DNA from 2 places in the Thalassospira sp. UBA4513 genome. Region 1 is predicted to be linked to the other one. Evidence: riboswitches for the same ligand, from Rfam matches in the RefSeq annotation. Region 1 holds a riboswitch; the other holds the start of a gene.
What was found. A riboswitch is a leader RNA that binds a small molecule or an ion and turns the genes downstream of it on or off. The one in region 1 is predicted to bind thiamine pyrophosphate.

Region 1 (10,379 bases):
GCTGATGCAATCGCTTCTGCCGATTCAGACCAAGCTGCTTAATCAGGCGGACAAGCTTTTGAATGTCGGTGGCGAGCTGATCTATTGCACCTGTTCGCTGCAACCCGAAGAAGGTGAATATCAGGTCAAATCGTTCCTGGCGGATCATCCGAACTATGAACGCAAAGCCATCACCGCCGACGAACTGGGTGGCTGGGATGAGGCAATCAACGATGCGGGTGAATTGCGCATTCTGCCCATTCACATGGCCGATTTTGGCGGCATGGATGGCTTTTTCTGTGCGCGACTTGTCAAAAAATCCTGATTTCCGGACAGAAGACTCGGGTTTGGCGCACACAGAGCTGCCATGAGTCCCATTCGGGTGACATGTGGGGTAATCTGGGGTATGAGAAGCCCGAATTTCCCGTATCCCATATCGCTTCAGGACCTGTGACGCATGACCACGTCAAATATTAAAATCGCACCTTCGATCCTTTCGGCTGATTTCGCCCAGCTTGGCGTTGACGTCCGCGCTGTTGACGAAGCCGGTGCTGACTATATCCATATCGATGTGATGGATGGCCACTATGTACCGAACATCACAATTGGCCCGGACGTGGTCAAGGCTCTGCGCCCGCACAGCGACAAGGTCTTTGACGTGCATCTGATGATCGCGCCGGTCGATCCTTATATCGAGGCATTTGCCAATGCCGGTTCTGACATCATCACCATCCACGCCGAGGCCGGCCCGCACCTGCATCGCTCGCTTCAGTTGATCAAGTCACTGGGCAAGAAAGCCGGTGTCTCGCTCAACCCGTCGACCCCGGAAAGTGTCATTGAGTATGTCATGGACATGGTTGATCTGGTTCTGGTCATGACCGTGAACCCGGGCTTTGGTGGCCAGAAATTCATCCCGAGCCAGCTTGAGAAAATCAAACGCATCCGCAAGATGATTGATGCCACCGGCCGTGATATCGACCTTGAAGTCGATGGTGGCGTAAACCCGGAAATCGCCCCACAGGTAATCAAAGCCGGTGCGAACGTCCTGGTGGCTGGTTCCGCCACCTTCAAGGGTGGCCCGTCTGAATATGCCAACAACATCAAGGCCATCCGCAGCGCGTAACGCGCTGCCTTGCTGATCGCAAAAACAAAAAAGGCCGGGGCACAATGCTCCGGCCTTTTTCGTATCTGCTTTAAGCGCGCTCAGATCAGAAATCGATGCAGCGGCCCTTGTTTTCCCAATCGCCAAAACGGGTCGGCTCAGGGCCCTTGGGACCACCAATCTCGCGGGCCTTGGCGGCAGCTTCGTTGGCGGCCTTGGCTTCGGCAAGCGCATTGATCGCGTCCTGAGAAAGTTGTGGAGCGGCTTCTGCCCCCGCAATCTCGTCAGATGCCGTATTTGTTTCGGGCTGCGGCTCTGCCTTTTCCTTGGGAACTTCGTGGATGACGGTTTCGCGGAATTTTCCAGCCATCTTTCCTTATCCTGCAATGCTTCTGAGTTTGGAGTTTAGTGCAGCCAGTCTGTTCTGCACACCATACGGAAGCAATTTCACGATAGACTTCCGGAGCTTGAAGATCGGAGGTGCAATATCCGGAATTTTAGCATTCGCATCGACCTTGGTTGCCTTGATGGCTTCCGGCAATTTGTTAGCAACTGTCTGCTTCACATATAGAACGATGTTGTAGCGATACCAAAATGAAACATCGTGAAAGCCCTTCAATTTCGGGCGGATACAATCATATGCTTCATAGCCTTCGTCACGGAAGAACGAGCGCCACTCGTCATACTCCCGCTCGTTCATATGAAATTCCCCTCCCTGCCCAGGGGGAGCGGCCGAGAAAATCACAACATCGGAGTGGCGGGTCAGGGATTGCACGAATTGGCGAGAGCTCTCAGGGCTGAGATGCTCAGCAACCTCCAGACTGCACGCCACATCGAAACGGCGCCCAAGATCAACTGCTTCATCCAGATTGCGTGCAAAAAACGCCTCTTTGGAAATGTGAAGAGCCTCAGTATTGACGTAATCACCATCAACACCGACAACATCTTCAACACCATTTAGTAACCAGCATTTCAGCCAAACGCCCTCAGCACAGCCAAAATCGGCAACACTTTTACAAAACGGCAGAAGTTCTCTGAAAACCGGAACAACCTTTTGTGCTGATTTCCATGAGATCCCTGATGTATAGGCGAAGAAATCATCGTCATATACGTTTTTGTAGTTCTCGGTGCCCGACATTAACTGTTCACCTTATTTTTGGCGTTAGTGCAAAGCACAGGAATAGCGCCCCGATGCAAAATCGGCAAGCTTCAAGCTGATCAGTACGACATGCGCAAACCCACATGATTTCAGGCCTTTGGAATCAAACAGTGGATGCGGACAAAAATTTGGGAAAAACAGACTCTTTCCCGGCGCGCCCAAAGCCGCTATTCCAAGCGTACGAGCAAAACAAGGAGAAACCATGCGTCCAATTCCCCAGCGTATCGCCGAAGAACTTTCGGTCCGTCCGGAACAGGTCATTGCCACCATCGAGATGCTTAATGAAGGCTCCACCGTTCCGTTCATCGCCCGTTACCGTAAAGAAAAAACCGGCGGGCTTGATGACACCCAACTTCGTACGCTGGAAGAACGCCTGCGCTATCTGACCGAGCTTGAAGAACGCCGCGCATCCGTGCTTGAGAGCATCCGCGAACAGGAAAAGCTGACGCCGGAACTTGAGGCCGCAATCAACGAGGCAGACACCAAGACTCGCCTTGAAGATCTTTACCTGCCTTACAAGAAAAAGCGCCGCACCAAGGCCCAGATTGCCCGCGAAGCTGGGTTGGAGCCGCTGGCCGATAGCCTGTTTAACGACCCGACGCTTGATCCGGAAACCGAAGCCGCCAAATTCGTTGATGCCGAAAAAGGCGTTGAGGACACCAAGGCTGCCCTTGATGGTGCGCGCCAGATCCTGATGGAACGCTTTGCCGAAGATGCCGACCTTGTCGCCAAGCTGCGTGACCACTTGTGGAATGAAGGTGAAATCACCGCATCGGTGATCGAGGGCAAACAGGCAGAAGGTGCCAAGTTCTCGGACTATTTCGAGCATTCCGAAAAAATCAAAACCTGCCCCTCACACCGTGCGCTGGCCCTTTTCCGGGGTCGCAACGAGGATATCCTTCAGCTTAAACTGACCCTTGGCAAAGAAGACGAAGACCGTCCGCGCAGCCAGCCGGGTCGGGCCGAGGTGATGATTGCCGCCCATGTCGGTATTGCCGACAAGGGACGGGCAGCGGATAAATGGCTGATGGATACCGTGCGCTGGACCTGGCGCGTCAAACTGTCTTTGTCGATTGAGCTTGATCTGTTTGGCACCCTTCGTGACTCCGCCGAGGAAGGTGCGATCAAGGTCTTTGCCGACAACCTGAAAGACCTGTTGCTGGCGGCCCCTGCGGGGCAAAAAGCGACCATGGGTCTTGATCCGGGTGTACGTACCGGGGTCAAGGTCGCGGTGGTTGATGCCACCGGAAAGCTGGTCGATACCGCAACGGTTTATCCCTTCCAGCCGCGCAATGACGTCGAAGGCGCGATCAACACCATGGCCGCGCTTGCGGCCCGCCATCAGATCGAACTGATCGCGATTGGCAACGGGACGTTTTCACGTGAAACCGACGAACTTGCCGGTCAGATGCTTAAACGCTTCCCGGCGCTTAAGGCGACCAAGGTGATCGTCAACGAAGCCGGTGCGTCTGTTTATTCCGCATCGCAGTTCGCAGCCGAAGAATTCCCCGATCTTGATGTGTCGCTCCGTGGGGCGGCATCAATTGCGCGCCGCCTGCAAGACCCGCTGGCAGAACTGGTGAAGATCGAACCGAAATCCATCGGTGTCGGACAGTACCAGCATGATGTATCGGAAACCAAACTGGCCCGGTCGCTTGATGCCGTGGTTGAGGATTGCGTGAACGGTGTTGGGGTTGACCTTAACACCGCCTCCATCCCGCTTTTGACCCGTGTGGCAGGCCTGACCGAGACGCTGGCGCGCAATATCGTTGGGTATCGCGACTCCAACGGGGCGTTCCAGTCCCGTGCGGATCTTAAAAAGGTCGAGCGTCTTGGACCAAAGGCGTTCGAGCAATGCGCGGGCTTCTTGCGTATTCGCGGTGCCAACAATCCTCTTGATGCATCGGCCGTGCACCCGGAAGCCTATCCGCTGGTCGAAAAAATCAGCGCCAAGGCCGCCAAGCCGTTGGCAGAACTGATCGGCGATTCGGCCTTTATCAAGACACTCCGCCCCGAAGATTTCGCCGATGACACATTTGGTGTCCCGACCATCCGCGACATCATCGCCGAGCTCGATAAGCCCGGCCGTGACCCGCGCCCGGAATTCAAGACCGCCAAATTCACCGAAGGTGTGAATGAGATCAAGGATCTGCGCACCGGCATGAAGCTTGAAGGCACGGTCACCAACGTCACCAACTTTGGGGCGTTCGTTGATATCGGCGTGCATCAGGATGGCCTGGTTCATATTTCCCAGCTTGCTGACAAGTTCGTCGAAGATCCCCGTCAGGTGGTCAAGGCCGGTCAAATCGTTTCCGTTACCGTGATGGAAGTCGACGCACCGCGCAAACGTATCGGCCTTTCGATGAAATCCGCACCGGATTACGAAGCCACGCGTGAAAAGCGTGCCGAAAATCACGGCGATGCACCGCGCGGCAACCGTCCGCAGCATTCATCAGGCCCGCGCCATCAGGGCGGCCAAGGTCGTGGCAATGCCGGTGGTAACGCTGGCGGCGATGGCGGTGCGATGGCTGCCGCACTCAAGGCCGCGATGGAACGTCGCAAGTAACCTATCGCAAAAAGGCTTCGAAACGGCGGGATGGCATATACCATTCCGCCGTTTTTCTTTTGCCCAATCATGCCGATCGGATGAATTGACAGAAGACAGTTTAAAACCCATGTTGAGCACTCACCAAGGGGAGCCCCGACAAGGGGGCTGAGAAACTGCCGCGCAGTGACCCTTTGAACCTGATCCAGTTCATACTGGCGTAGGGACGGTGCGAACGCGGATTACGACGTTCTCCATCATTCCGACTTCGAACTGGGTCTCCATACGCAAAGTTTCTGCATTGGAGCCTCGACATGACGACCGAAATTTCCCGGACCGCGACTGATCTTTTTGAACGCATGCGTGCGACCAATCCGTTGGTCCAGTGCATCACCAACTATGTTGCGATGAACTATGCCGCCAATGTTTTACTGGCCGCTGGCGCCTCACCAGCGATGGTTCACACACCAGAAGAATCCGGTGAATTTGCCGCGATTGCCGGTGCGCTGACGGTCAATATCGGCACCCTTTCGCCCAACTGGGTCGAAGGCATGATTGCCGCGGCCAAGTCGGCCAATGCTGCGGGCAAACCTTGGGTGCTTGATCCAGTGGCGCATTTTGCCACCGGGTATCGCCGCGATGCCGTGGCAGCGCTTTTGAAATTCAAACCCACCGTCATTCGCGGCAACGCATCGGAAATCATTGCGCTTGGTGGCGGTCAAAGTGCCGGTCAGGGTGTTGATAGCGGCGATCCGGTCGAACAGGCCGAAGAGGCCGCACGCGGCCTTGCCATCGCACAAGGTGCCATTGTTGCCGTTACAGGCGAGGTTGATTTTGTCACCGATGGCAAACGATCCGTGCGCATTGCCGGTGGATCGGACCTGATGCCGAAAGTCACCGCCACAGGCTGTTCGCTGACGGCGCTTGTTGGCGGCTATCTTGCGGTTGCACCGGATCAGGCGTTTGAAGCCACCGTTGCCGCCCTTGGCAATTTTGCCGTGGCGGGCGAAATCGCCGCCAATACGGCAAACGGCCCGGCATCCTTCATGACAGCCTTTATCGATGGCCTGCATCGCCTTGATGCCACGACTTATGCCAAGAACCTTCGGATCAATGTTCTATGAAGTCGTTTGATCTGTCGCTTTATCTCGTGCTTGATCCCGATCTGTGTCGCGACCATTCGATGGTGGAAACCACGATGGCCGCGATTGCAGGCGGTGCCACCCTCATTCAGCTGCGCGATAAAAAGGCCGGGACCGAGGGCCTCATTCGCGTTGGTCGGGAATTGATGAAGGCGATGGAAGGCACAAACGTGCCACTGATCGTGAATGACGACATTGATGCCGCCATTGCCATTGGCGCACATGGCCTGCATGTCGGTCAGGATGATCTGCCTTCGCAGATTGCCCGCGACCGCCTTGGCCCGGACAAGATCATCGGCCTGTCGATTGAAAGCGAAGATGTCGCGCAAAAGGTGGACCGCACGATTGTCGATTATGTCGGCATCGGCCCGATATTTGCCACCGCGACCAAGCCCGACCATAAACCGGCAATCGGATTTGACGGGCTTGAAAAGCTGGTGCGGATGGTCGGATTGCCATCGGTTGCGATTGGCGGGCTTAAGGGTGAACACGCCTTGCCGGCACTTGAAAGCGGTGCGAACGGTATTGCCGTTGTCTCGGCGATTTGTGGTCAGCCCGATCCAAAACAGGCCACCGCATATATCGCCCAAAAACTCAAATCAGCGCGGGCTTATCTGTCGCAGTAACCTTGGGCTTTCGCGGTTCCGATCTGCAATGATCAGGGCTGTTATAGGGCGCAAAACGCATGGCTGTTGCGCCCAAACAACAATGACCGGCACGGAAATGCCCCATTTGCGCCGTTAATTTTTCGGCTTCGTAGCGCAAGTTATCAGACATCAACCAAGAACAACCGCGCGAGGAAGCCATGCTGAGATCTCTGCGTAGTAAGCCGGTTGCCATTGCCCTGATTGGGCTTATGACGATCACGACAGCCGGGCTGGCTGCAATCAAGGTCGCACCCAAACCGACCACCGACAGCGTTACTATCCATTCCGAAATGGTTCGCGGTGAAGTGACGCTGCGCCACCCGGATGGCACCATCGCCATCAGGCGTGATTGCGTCCGGTTCCCGTGCAAGATTGACATCTCGTCGCTTAAACGCGGGGACTACGATGTCACACTGACAAATGGCGACGAAAGCCAGAAGATGGTAGGACTCTACAAAGAGTAGGCATCCCGCCTGCCCCACGACCCAAACCGTTCAAATTTTTCCGGAAAATCCGGGAACGTTTTGATGGCCTGAATGTTCATCATATATCGAACCATTCAAAGGTAATGTGGCGATGCGTTGCATAAACGCTCGTGCGTGCTAGATAAAGTAGCACGGGTAACGACCCGGATGCGCCAGTCGGCCCGGCAACAAAGGTTTCCAAGATGTTGCACGGGATTTTCACTTTTATCGACGGCGCAAAAAGGGATATGTTGCGTTACCGCACAGATTAATAATGAAAGTCGAGGAACTGTATCATGGCATTTGAACTCCCAGCACTTCCGTATGCATATGACGCGCTTGCGCCGGTCATGTCCGCTGAAACCCTTGAGTTTCACCATGACAAACATCACAACGCCTATGTTGTGAACGGCAACAAGCTGCTCGAAGGTTCGGGCCTTGAAGGCAAGTCGCTTGAAGAAGTTGTTGTTGCATCTTACGGCGACGCTTCCAAAGCAGGCCTGTTCAACAACGCTGCTCAGCACTGGAACCACATTGAGTTCTGGCAGATGATGAAGGGCAATGGCGGCGGCGCCATCCCGGGTGAACTCGAAAAGAAAATCGTTGAAGATTTCGGCTCTGTCGATGCCTTCAAAGAAGCCTTCATTCAGGCTGGCGTAACCCAGTTCGGTTCTGGCTGGTGCTGGCTTGCGATGGACAAGTCCGGTAAACTGGTTGTCACCAAGACCCCGAACGCGGAAAACCCGCTTGTTCACGGTCAGACCCCGCTGCTCGGTTGTGATGTTTGGGAACACTCCTACTACATCGATTACCGCAACGCGCGTCCGGACTATGTCAAAGCCTTCCTCGACAGCCTGGTTAACTGGGAATATGTTGCAGAGCGTTTCTCCAAAGCTGGCTAATCAGCCGACGCTTTGAGACTTAATTACAAAAGCGGCTCCTTCGGGGGCCGCTTTTTTGTGCGCGCAACACAAACAAAGAAAAACCCCGCCAGCGAGCCGGCGGGGTTTGGATCGAAACCGATCAGACGCGTGATCAGATGTCGAATTTGATGCCCTGAGCGAGCGGCAGCTCGCGGGAATAGTTGATGGTGTTGGTTGCGCGGCGCATGTAGCCTTTCCATGCATCCGAACCGGATTCTCGACCGCCACCGGTTTCTTTTTCACCACCGAAGGCACCACCGATTTCCGCACCGGACGGACCGATATTGACGTTGGCAATACCGCAATCGGACCCAACCGAGGACAGGAACAGTTCGGTTTCGCGCAGATCGGTCGAGAAGATGCACGATGACAGACCCTGCGGGACGTCATTCTGAAGCGCGATGGCTTCTTCAAGGGTCTCGTAGGTCATGACGTACAGGATCGGTGCGAAGGTCTCGTGCTTCACGGTCTCGGTCTGGCCCGGCATTTCAACCACTGACGGGGTAACATAGAACGCATTCGGGTATTCCGGTTCCAGGGTACGTTCTCCGCCATGCACAGTGCCGCCGTCTTTCTTGGCATTGGCAAGGGCGGCCTGCATGTTGGTAAAGGCTTCTTCGTCGATCAGCGGACCAACCAGAACACCATCGGCCAGCGGATCGCCAATTTTCACAGACTTGTAAGCCGCAATGATTTTCGGCAGCAGCTGATCCTTGACGTCCTTGTGAACGATCAGGCGACGAAGCGACGTGCAACGCTGACCACAGGTGCCAACAGCGGAGAACACAACCGCACGCACGGTCATGTCCAGATCGGCCGACGGGGTGACGATCATGGCGTTGTTGCCGCCAAGCTCAAGAATGGTGCGGCCAAAGCGCTGCGCAACACGCGGGGCAACTTCGCGGCCCATGCGGGTAGAACCGGTGGCTGAAATCAGCGCGACGTCACGGCTGTCGGTCATGATTTCACCGATGGCGCGATCACCCACAACGACCTGATGCAGGTTGGCCGGTGCATCACCGAATTTGGCAATCGCCTTTTCGAGGATCTTCTGGCAGGCAAGGGCAGTGACCGGCGTTTTTTCCGACGGTTTCCAGATCACGGCATTGCCGCAAGCCAGTGCAAGCGCTGTGTTCCATGCCCACGGCGCAACCGGGAAGTTAAAGGCGGTGATCAGGCCAACAACACCCAGCGGATGCCAGTTTTCCATCATCTTGTGGCCTGGACGTTCGGACGCGATGGTCAGACCGTAAAGCTGGCGCGACAGACCGACTGCGAAGTCGCAGATGTCGATCATTTCCTGAACTTCGCCAAGACCTTCCTGATAGATCTTGCCGCATTCAAGCGACACCAGACGGCCCAGCGGTTCCTTGGCTGCGCGCAGTTCTTCACCCAGAAGACGGACCAGTTCGCCACGACGCGGACCGGGAACCTGACGCCATGCGCCAAATGCCTTTTTGGCGTTGCCGATAACATCGGTCATCTCGGCCGGGGTGGTTTCGGTGACACTTGCGAATTCCGAACCGTCAACCGGGGTCTGGACACTGAGGGTGCCATTGGCAATCTCTGCTTCGGACAGACCAAGTTCGGTCAGAATGGATTTGTAGCTCACAGTAAAACTCCCTTCGTTTTAAACTTTCCGGCGCGGATCACCGGCAAATTCGATCTCTGTTCAATCCCTGATATCCGCCACCTTGGGCAGCTGTTTGGCGATGATGGCAAAGGCCTCATCAACCTGATCAAACGGAATGGTCAAAGGTGCCAGCAGGCGCACCACATTGGCGTGCTCACCACTTGGCATTAACAATAGCCCGTCATCACGGGCCAGTTGCAACAAGCATTGCAGACGTTTGGGTGACGGCTTGCCGTCATCTGCAATCAATTCAAAGGCACGCATTGCCCCGATCCCGCGCATGTTGCCGATCACATGCCCGCCGGGCAGATCGCGCAGCCATGCGATATGGGTGGCGTATTTTTCACCAAGCTGTTTGGCACGGGCGGTCAGCTTGTCGGCCTCGAGCACCTCAAATACGCCGGTTGCCGCGGCACAGGCTACAGGATTGCCGGAATAGGTGCCGCCAAGCCCGCCCGGCGCCAGCGCATTCATGACATCCTCGGCACCGGTGATTGCGGCCAACGGAAAGCCCCCGCCAATGCCTTTGCCCATAACAAGGATATCGGGCGCAATACCGGCATGCTCAATGGCAAACATCTTACCGGTCCGGGCAAAGCCCGACTGGATTTCATCGGCAATCAGAACCAAGCCGTTTTCATCACACAGGCGACGCAGGGCGACAAGAAATTCCCCATCCGCGGCACGAAAACCGCCTTCGCCCTGAACAGGTTCAATCACCACCGCCCCGACCGACGCCGGATCGGCGGAAACAGCAAACAGCTTGGCGATGGCGGCCATCGCAT
Region 2 (10,024 bases), on a different contig from region 1:
CGTCACACCAGTCCGGTCGTGCCTGGGGCTTTGTCCGCCAACAGGGCCGCGATCCGGTAGAGTTGCCATTGATGATTGAATGCAACAAGATCTGGCAAGGTCTTGAAAAAGAACTAAATGCCGATCTGGAATGGCGCCAGGGCGGAGTGCTGTTCGTCGCCCGCGATGACAAGGAAATGTCGGAATTCGAAGGCTGGATTAACGACACCAAGCACTTTGGCATCGAAACCCAGGTCCTTGACCCCAAAGGGGTCGAAAAACTGACACCGGGGATCACCGCACCGGGTGTTGGCGGGATCTACACGCCCTCAGACGGGCAGGCCGAACCGAAAAAGGCCGCCCCGGCAATCGCCAAACGCGCCAGTGAATTGGGTGCTGTGATTGCCGAGGGTTGCGGCGCACTTTCGATTGAAACAGAGGCCGGCGCAATCAGTTCGGTGGTGTCCGAACAAGGCGAAATCAAATGCAAATACGTCATCTGTGCGGCCGGGGCTGCGACGCATAAATTCGTCGCCAAGTTCGGGCGGCGTTTACCGCAACAAACCACGCGCGGGACGGTGATCCGCACCACACCCGTGCCCGATATCTCGGCGGCGGGCACGCTGGCGGCTGGTCTGGCGTTTCGTCAACGCGCAGATGGGTCGATGAACATCGCCGATGAATTCATGACCGACATCGATTTGACACTGGGCCGGTTCAAGTATGCCCGTGATTTCATGCCGGGACTGTTTGATAACTGGGCGACCTTCAAGTTCCACTTTAACAAGCGGTTCTTTGATGATCTGGTGGACCGTATGCCGGGATCGGATGCATCACGGCAACCCATGATCGGGCGACGCACCAATCAGGCGGAGCCCTATGAGGTGCGGGTTAAAAACGCCATGCGCAATCTGCAAAAGGTCCTGCCGCAGATCAAGAAAGTCGGCATCGTTGATACCTGGGCGGGGGACATTGATGTCACCCCGGATGCGGTGCCGGTGATTGATCAGTTCGAAAACCCCAAACACTTCTTTGTCGCATCGGGATTCTCGGGCCATGGCTTTGCCATGGGACCGGTGGTTGGTAAGGTGCTGGCCGAATGGATCACCACCGGGCAGCCATCCATCACGCTAAAGGGGATGGAGCTTTCACGGTTCGAAGACGGTACCCGCCGTGTGCCGCGCACACGGGTCTGATCGCGTGTCCTGAAACTGGAATCGGGTAGGGGCGGTTACAAGCTGCGTGCCAGACGCAGGATAATCGCCCCGCCCAGCGTCATCATGGTCGAGGACAGCTTCACAAGGTTAAGCTTCTCGCCCATGAAGAACACCCCGATCAAAAGGGCAAAGACAATGCCGGTTTCGCGCAGGGCGACCACAAGCGGGATCGGTGCCTGCGTAAAGGCCCACATCACAGTGGCATAGGCCGCAAAGGACGCCGTGCCGCCAATCGCAAAGACCCTTTTGCCAGATCGCGCGATATCAGCAAGGATGCGCGGGCGCATAAAAGTCACGATCACGGCAAAGATCACAACGATGCCAATCGTCTGATAGCTGTAATAGCCAAGCGCCGTTCCGGCCAGCCTTGCACCGGTACCATCCACCAGTGAATAGCTGCTGATGAAACAACCGGTGATGATCGCGGCAAGGGCAGCATTGCGGTTACGCATGCCATCGGCTTGTCGCGTTATGCACATGCTGATAATACCAACCCCGATGATAACAATCGCCAGCCACTCGCTGACATGCAGGGTAACCCCCATGATCAACACGGACACCGCCGCAACAATCAGCGGCGAAGACCCGCGTGCAATCGGATAAACTTGGCTGAGATCGCCCAAACGATAAGCCAGGATCAGAAACAACTGATAGCCGATATGAAGCCCAAGGGACGTCAGCAGATAAGGCCAGCTTTCGGGGGCAGGAAGGTCAACAAACGGCAACAGGATCAGAACAATCGGCGTATGACCCAGCACGATCGCCGTCATGTTCATCAATTTGTCCGAGCCACCCTTGACCAGTGCATTCCACACGGCATGCATCAGGGCAGCGCCCATTACAGCAAGAAAGACAGTCAAACTCATGGCGGGGCGACCAATGTTACGGTTTTGTGACGCAATCATTGATGCTTAGCATGCAGTTTGAAAAACCACCAAACCGAACTTGAAAGGGCAGCTATGAGCCAGACGCCGTATGCTCGACCTTTTGCGTGGTTGTCGATGCGGGTGCGGCTTTGCCATCAAAGAACCGGGTCGCCCCGATTGGTGGGGCAACGAAATCGCCATCCGCAATTCCGCTATCCTTACGGGCTGCCGCTAACCGGACCGGCGGCTCATCTACCGGCTCAGCTGTCAGGACAAACGTGCCCCAATGAATGGCAAGCGCCTGTTTGACGCCCATTTTCTGCATGATCTGAATGGCTTCTTCGGGGTTGCAATGTGCATTGCGCATGAAGTCGCGCGGGTCATAGGCCCCGATGGGAATCAGGCCAAAATCAATCCCGCCGTGGATCGCGCCCATTTCCGTAAACAGGGCTTCGTTCCAGCCGGTATCGCCAACAAAATAGAACCGGTAGCCATCGCCGAACTCAAGGATATAGCCACCCCACAGCATTTCCTTGCGGTCCTTCGTGGTGCGGCTTGACCAGTGGTTCGATGGCACATGGGTGATTTTCAGATCATCGTGATGATGGCTTTCATCCCAATCCAATTCGACATAGCGATCAGCACGAATGCCCGCCTTTTCCAGAAGTGGACCATTTTTCAGTGGCAGGACATAGCGCGGCGCATTGCCAAGCTGCGTCAGGCTGGCCAGGTCAAAATGGTCATAGTGATTATGTGACAGCAACACCAGATCAAGCTTGGGCAACTGATCGATGGCAAGGCCCGGTCGGGTATAGCGTTTCGGTCCAACGCGTTTGAACGGTGATGCGCGGTCAGAAAACACCGGATCGGTCAGGATATTGAGCCCGCCATATTGCACCAGAACCGTGGCATGGCCGACCCATGTGACTTGCATGCGTTTGGGATCCGGGTTGTGGATGGCGTCATGATCAGGTGTTTCGGTGGGGATTTTACCGACCTGATGTTTGGCCTTCGGCCAGTTATCATCACCGAAATAGCGCCGTTTCAGGAAATGCCAGAACGACCGTTTGACCGGATCGGGCAGGGGGTGACGGTTTTCAAAGCCGTTATCGGTGTGATGGGCTGGTTTTGTTTGCTGCTGCACTTTTGGGTCCTGATCCGGTTTGAATGTGGTCGCCATTCTGCATTTTACGCGGGTGACCATAAGGTAACTGGGAATTTGACCTGCGCAAGCGAAAGGCCGGAACGCGGGACACACATTCCGGCCTTTCTTGGTGGTCTGCCCATGCGGGGTGCAGACCAATGCTTTCGCAGTTGCTGGGGCGAGCCTTGCGAAAGCAGGGGGGACTGAATTTTATTCGATCACGGTCGCATAGCTCTCAAGCGCCGGGCTTTCGGTGATCAGACCCTGTTTGACCATGTAATCGGCAAAGCGGGCATAGCGCGCCTTATCAAGGGCTGCCGGACGCAGCGCAAAGCGCGGCAGGGTATCGGCCCATGCCTTGATATTGAGTTCATCATCAAGGTTCGGATAGGCGGCAATAAAGGCCTGCCAGCTGTCATCAGGATGGTTGATCAGGTACTGCACGCCTTCTTCAAGGGCGGCCAGCATGCGGGCATAACGCGGGTCATCGACCTTGTCGTTGCGGACGGTCAGGATCAGTTCGTCATAGGGCGGAACGCCCTCTTCCTCGACATAAAATGCCTTGCCCGGTTTGCCTTCGATTTCCATCTGATTGAGCTCGAAATTGCGATAGCCGCCAATGATCGCATCGACCTGGCCGGAATACAGCGACGGCGAAAGCGAGAAGTTCACATTGATAAGCTCGACATCGTCAATCGAAACCCCATGATTGCCGAGCATGGTGCCCAGAAGCGCATCCTCAAATCCGGCCAGGGAATAACCGATCTTCTTGCCTTTCAGATCGGCGATTTCCTTTATCGGGCCGTCTTCAAGGACAATCAGGCTGTTAAGCGGGGTGGCAACCAGTGTGCCGATACGCGTCAGCGGCAGGCCTTCGGCCGCCTGGACATGAAGCTGCGGCTGATAGTTCACCGCGACATCGCCCTGACCGGCGGCAACAAGGCGTGGCGGGGCGGACGGATCGGATGGTTCGATCAGTTCGACATCCAGATCATGATTGGCAAAGAAGCCCTTTTCCTTGGCAACAATCAGCGGTGCGTGATCGGGGTTCACAAACCAGTCCAGAAGAATGACCAGCTTGTCCGCGGCAAAGGCGGTTGAAGACGTTCCAAGAACAAGTGCGCCCAGTGCGGTCGCGGTGATCATGGATTTAAGGCGTGACATGGATGAACCTCCGTAAGATGCGCCAAATAAATAGTATGAGGATTTAAAACGCTGCCAAACAGGCCGGCGTGTGGTGTCTTACCGAACCGGTTTCAGGCTGTCGGGTTGCCATGGCAAGGCCGCGCGCAGCACGCGATCGACAATGAAATATTGCGTGATAGAAAACGCGCACAGGATCAGAAGACAGGCAAAGACCATATCGATCTGAACCCGCGCATTGGCATGCAGCATAAGATAACCCAGGCCGTGACTGGACCCGACCCATTCGCCAATCACCGCCCCGATCGGGGCAACGGCGGTGGCAACGCGAAAACCAGATGCAAAGGCGGGCAGGGCGGCGGGCAGTCGAATATGGGTCAAAAGTCGCCAACGACTGGCCCCCATGGTGCGCGCCAGATCGAGCCAGCCGGTCTCGGTCCGTGACAGGCCGTCAAAGAACGCAACCGTGACCGGGAAGAAAATGATCAGGGCCGCCATGGCGATTTTGGACGCCAGCCCAAAGCCGAGCCAGAGAACCAGAAGCGGCGCCAGGGCAAAGAACGGGATCGCCTGCGAAACCAAAAGGATCGGCATCAGCCAGAAACGCACCGGCGAAAACAGCGCCATAGGGATCGCGGCCAGCGTGCCAAGGGCAGCACCGGCAAACAGGCCGATCACGGTTTCAGCGATGGTATATTTCGCATGATCGAACAGGACGGCATGACGCGCGATTAGGGTATGCCAGACATCTGCAGGCGGTGGCAGCATGTATTTCGGCGCACCGGTAACAATCACCAACATTTGCCAAGTGGCAATCAGCGCAATGATAATAATCAGCGGCCGCGCAAGGATCAGCCAGCGTTGCTCCGACAGTGCTTTTTTATTGGTATGAGGATTGTTTTGCGTGCTCATGCTGCGCCCTCCGACCGCTCGGCACCAAGTTGGCCGAGTAGTTCGGCCTGCTGTGCCAGGATTTCGGGATCGGCAATGTTGCGCGGGCTTTGGCCCTTGGGCGTGATGGCGTCTTGCAAGCGGGCCGGGCTGCCGGTCAGGACATGCACGCGATCGCCAAGGCGCAATGCCTCAAGCGGGTCGTGGGTCACAAGCAACACCGTTTTGCCCCGCAGCACCCGTGCGGCCAGCTCCTGCAAGCGCAGGCGGTTGAGCGGATCAAGGGCCGAAAACGGTTCGTCCATCAAAACGACCGGGCGATCTTCCATCAATGTGCGGGCAAGGGCCGCACGCTGTTTCATGCCACCGGACAGTTCAGCCGGGCGGAGGTTTGCCGCGTCATGCAATCCGACTTCGGTCAGTAAATGTGAGGCTTTCTCATAATCGGGTTTTTCGTGGCGTAGGACAGCACCCAGCACCACATTCTCGAGAACACTGCGCCATGGCAAGAGCAGGTCCTGTTGCGCCATATAGGCGACCCGACCGGTAAGCGCGATGTTGTCCGAACAGGTGATGGTACCGCTAACATCGCCTTCGACGAGGCCTGCGAAATAGCGCAAAAGCGTGCTTTTGCCGACACCACTTGGGCCGAGTAGACAGGTAAAACTGCCCGCCTGTAAGGTCAGGTCGAGATCATGGAAAATATCGACGCCGTTGAAAGCCACGCGGGCCGCACGGAGCGCAATATCAAATCTGGTTGGATTGTCTTGCGCCATCTGGGGCGCGTGTTCTGTGCTGCGCATTCGATCCTTCCTACGCCGGTCTTAACCGGTTCAGGTTCAAAGGGTCGTTCGGCAACACCGAACCTCTCAGCCGATTTACGATCGGCCCCCCCGGAGATCAGGGGACTATGCGCAGACAAATCGCTGCCGTCAAGTTTTGTAACAGTTCTTGGACTTGATCCTGATCACAGCTTACCAGTGCGCGCCATGACGATGCAGCTTTCCCGCCGGATGATCCCAGTGATGCGGTGTTCCTGCGATACTGACCGGAAAGGCGATGCGCCGGGCTGGGCCCCAGTCTGTGTTTTCAAAATGCGGGGCAATATCGGCATCTGTTTCCGCGGCGATCATGCCAAGGCAGTCAGGTGTCGCTGTCTTGCTTAACATATGTGCCGTTCGGGCCAATGAGTGGCGGGCGGTTGTGACCTCGCCATGGGCGGCGCGGCGGATCAGGGCGTGAACTGCGCTGGCCGCCATCAAATATCCCGTCGCGTGATCAAGGGCCTGAACCGGAAGCGGTAGGGGCTTTTTCGACCCTGATTGTTCCATCCCCCAATCGGCAATGCCGCAGCTCATTTGCACGAGGCTGTCAAACCCGCGTCGTTTGGCCCACGGCCCGGTCCAGCCATAGGCAGACAACGTCACATCAATCAGCGCCGGGTTAATCGCGCGCAGCGTTTTGGCGTCATACCCCAATTCGGACAGGGCGTCAGGACGATAGCCATGCAGCAAGATGTCAGCACCGCTAATCAGGTCTTCAAACAGTTTTCGGTCTTCCCGGTCCCGTAGATCAAGTCCCGCACAGCGTTTGCCAAGTGTGACTTCGGGAATGGCCGCACCTTCGTCCCAGCCCCTCGGATCGATGCGCAACACATCGGCACCATAAGCCGCCAGAAAACGACCGGCGACGGGGCCGGCCAGGATACGTGTCAGATCAAGAACGCGGATACCACGAAGCGGGCGGGCCGGGTCAATTGACGCGGGGGCGACATTGGTGTTTGCGTGCTGGTCCCAGCAGATCAGTGGATCGGTAGCGATGGATATTCCTTGCGGATGTGCCTGCCATTCCTCAAGGCTGTGCATGGTTGCGGCACATCCACTGGCCGCGACAATTTCGTTTTCAAGCATGTCACTTTGCCAATCCAGCACAGCCATCGCCAGATCATCGCGGGTTTCGTAATCGCCCAGAACAGAAAGTGCCGCCGCGCGGTGATGTGGCGCGTTGGTATGTATCCGGATCCAGCCGTGACGCGTTTGATAATCACCCGCCAGCGGGTCCCAGACGTTTGGCAATGTCCAGCCTTGTGGGCGGATTGTCATATTAAACCATTTTGACGCCAGTCGCTGATCAACCGTTATCGGGGCGTCTGATCCGGTTTCAAGGGCGCGCCAGTTTGAAATCATCGCGGCGGCCATCCCGATACCCGCCCAGGCGAGTTCGGTGACTGCGAAATAGGACGGCAAGGCATCTGTGCCGATGGTTGTGATATCAGGTGTTTCAGATAGACCAAGGGCATTGGCGATCTGGGGTGTGAACCGGTTGGGCATGATGGCGTTTCCATTCTCAGGGGGCGGAACCAGTAATGATCAAAGCATCATGCCGGACTGGACAAACCGTCAATCTTGATCAAGATAATCAATATGAAAAAAATCGATGACGGATCATTCTGCACATTGTCGGCAGCAGATGTGTGCGCGCAGGTCGGCATATCGCGCGACACGCTTTACGCCTATGTCAGTCGGGGTATTGTGCGCGCTGTTGCCCATCCGGGTGATGCACGCAAAAGCCTGTATGACCGGCGCGACGTTGCCAAACTGCATGATCGCAAACGACGTGGACGGTCACGGCAATCTGTTGCGGCCTCGACCATTGATTGGGGGGAGCCGATCCTGGTGTCGGGCATTACCCGCATTGCCGATGGGCAGTTTTACTATCGCGGTCAAAACGCCGTCGAGCTGTCCCACACCATGACGCTTGAGGACGCGGCGGGTCTTTTGGCCGGACTTCGATGCGATCCTGTGTTGAATGCCATGCCGGACTTTGTTGCGGCCAAACATGATTTGGCGCTTCCGCGCATGGTGGCGATGCTGGCAGAGCTGATGACCGGATCGCCCCGTGGTGATGGTCGCCCGATCGCCGCACGGGTCGTTCGGCTGGGCGCCCTGGCCGCTGCCGGGGTCTCAGACGACGGGAAAAGCCCGATCCATTTGGTCCTGGCAAATGCATGGTCAACCCATGAAAATGCGCCGGACCTGTTGCGTCGGGCCCTCGTACTTTGTGCCGATCACGAGCTTAATGCATCGGCCTATGCCGTGCGTGTTGCCGCATCGGCCGGGGCGACCATACCGGCATCCCTGATGGCGGGGTTGTCGACCCTGTCGGGTGCGCGTCATGGCGGCCTGACACCGAGATGTCGGGCGTGGATGGATCAGGTCGAAAAACTTGGCGGTAAGATTGATCCCGATCATGTGCCGCCGGGGTTTGGTCATCCGCTCTATCCCGATGGCGATCCGCGAACCCGTGCACTCATGCAGGCCTGTGGTCAGACTGGCGATGCGTTCTGGGCGCGCATTGCAAATCTGGTCACGCAAAATACCGGGCAGCATCCCAGCCTTGATTTCGGATTGGCCTTGATCGAACGTGAACTTCGTCTGCCGAAGGGGGCAGGGCTTGGTATTTTTGCCGTTGGGCGCATGGCAGGCTGGATCGCGCATCTTTTTGAACAGCGCAAAAGTGGCAAGATCATTCGGCCACGCGCCAGCGTGTCCTGATGCGATCCAGATTGCGCAGCATAAGTTACATCGGAGCCTTGCGTTGTCTGTGCGGGGTCGAAGCCTCAGCCAACATGTACCTTGATCTCTGGGCGTCGGGTTAGGGGCGGGCAACCACCTGCTTGATCCAGTCCGCGATCTTGTCAAAGGTGCCGGGCGCATAGGCATACCGGCCAAGGGCAACATAAAGCATCTGGCGGGATGTCGGCATCTCGCGACTGAGCTGGTAGTTGAACAGATTGCTTCTTAGCAGCCCGTGCGTGGCATCGGGGATAACAGCCACCTCATTTTCAGGATGTCGCCCGATCAGGATATCGCGATAGATATCCGCATCGGATTTTGCATCCACATTCAGATCATCATGCCCCCACATGGCAAGTGTCGGTGTTTCAAGTTTTGCCAGGTCTGCTTTTGCGTCAGATGTGATGTTGCGTTTTACGAATTCGTACCGGTCCGATGCCATCGGTGATGGATCATTGCTGTTTGCGAGGTAGGTTTCGTAACTTGCATCGGGCGCAAAGATCACGCTGTCGCGAACCTGATTGCGTTCGAGCTGACGGGTGATATCGGCTTTTGTTGCGCCACCAGCCAGCAGGCGTTGACGCGTGTAATAAGCACCCTGGTCTTGCCAGTTCACCGCCCCGCCAATGATGACATTAAAGGCATTGTCCGGGATCGTCCGCGATGCCTTGGGGATCACCCAGCCCGCCTGGGAAAAACCGACAAAGCCGATTTGTTGTCCGCTGTCGGGATGGGCGGTTTTGATGGCCTCATATGCTGCAACGGCCTCGTTTGCGCGGTCATTCATGGATTGCGAAAGCCAGTTTCCCGTGCTTTCGCCGACGCCGGCCTTGTCCCAGCTGTAAATACCGATCCCGCGATCGAGCAGGGCATTGATCAGGGGCAAATAGCCATCGCCCGCAAAGCGGTCCTGCGGACCATCGCCGTGAACCAGAAGGGCAATCGGGCCTGTATGCTGCGCATCTGGCAAGATCAGGCTGCCAGACAGAACAGCATCTTCGTGTGCAAAGCTGATCTGTTTGGTCGGGCGGTTGCTGATATCAAAGTCAGACAATCCGACAAGCGCAAGACTTCCGGGAACAGCAACAAGCAGCACAAACAGAACAATCGCCACCCTGACAAGGCGGCGGTAACGAATGCGGCGAGGCGATGGCACGGCACAGCCTTTCAGGTTGGTGGCAGCAAGGACGATTTGGCACTATTCGCAGA

Region 2: it holds a riboswitch for thiamine pyrophosphate, as region 1 does, so the genes downstream of both, B2T33_RS01900 (ABC transporter ATP-binding protein) here and thiM (hydroxyethylthiazole kinase) in region 1, are expected to answer to the same signal.

The regions. Positions count from the first base shown of each region.
Region 1 covers NZ_DGMR01000039.1:62,941-73,319, reverse strand. Annotated here, with positions in the region: gene B2T33_RS17305 (RsmB/NOP family class I SAM-dependent RNA methyltransferase) at 1-304, shown strand, start outside; gene rpe (ribulose-phosphate 3-epimerase) at 437-1,102, shown strand; gene B2T33_RS20410 (DUF1674 domain-containing protein) at 1,188-1,451, opposite strand; gene B2T33_RS17290 (class I SAM-dependent methyltransferase) at 1,458-2,219, opposite strand; gene B2T33_RS17285 (Tex family protein) at 2,443-4,806, shown strand; TPP riboswitch at 4,923-5,029, shown strand; gene thiM (hydroxyethylthiazole kinase) at 5,100-5,909, shown strand; gene thiE (thiamine phosphate synthase) at 5,906-6,553, shown strand; gene B2T33_RS17270 (hypothetical protein) at 6,733-7,038, shown strand; gene B2T33_RS17265 (superoxide dismutase) at 7,335-7,940, shown strand; gene B2T33_RS17260 (aldehyde dehydrogenase family protein) at 8,074-9,573, opposite strand; gene B2T33_RS17255 (aspartate aminotransferase family protein) at 9,634-10,379, opposite strand, start outside.
Region 2 covers NZ_DGMR01000005.1:5,110-15,133, reverse strand. Annotated here, with positions in the region: gene B2T33_RS01925 (NAD(P)/FAD-dependent oxidoreductase) at 1-1,175, shown strand, start outside; gene B2T33_RS01920 (hypothetical protein) at 1,211-2,062, opposite strand; gene B2T33_RS01915 (MBL fold metallo-hydrolase) at 2,154-3,206, opposite strand; gene B2T33_RS01910 (ABC transporter substrate-binding protein) at 3,417-4,370, opposite strand; gene B2T33_RS01905 (ABC transporter permease) at 4,449-5,261, opposite strand; gene B2T33_RS01900 (ABC transporter ATP-binding protein) at 5,258-6,043, opposite strand; TPP riboswitch at 6,034-6,145, opposite strand; gene B2T33_RS01895 (CoA transferase) at 6,215-7,570, opposite strand; gene B2T33_RS01890 (citrate synthase) at 7,664-8,794, shown strand; gene B2T33_RS01885 (alpha/beta hydrolase family protein) at 8,895-9,971, opposite strand.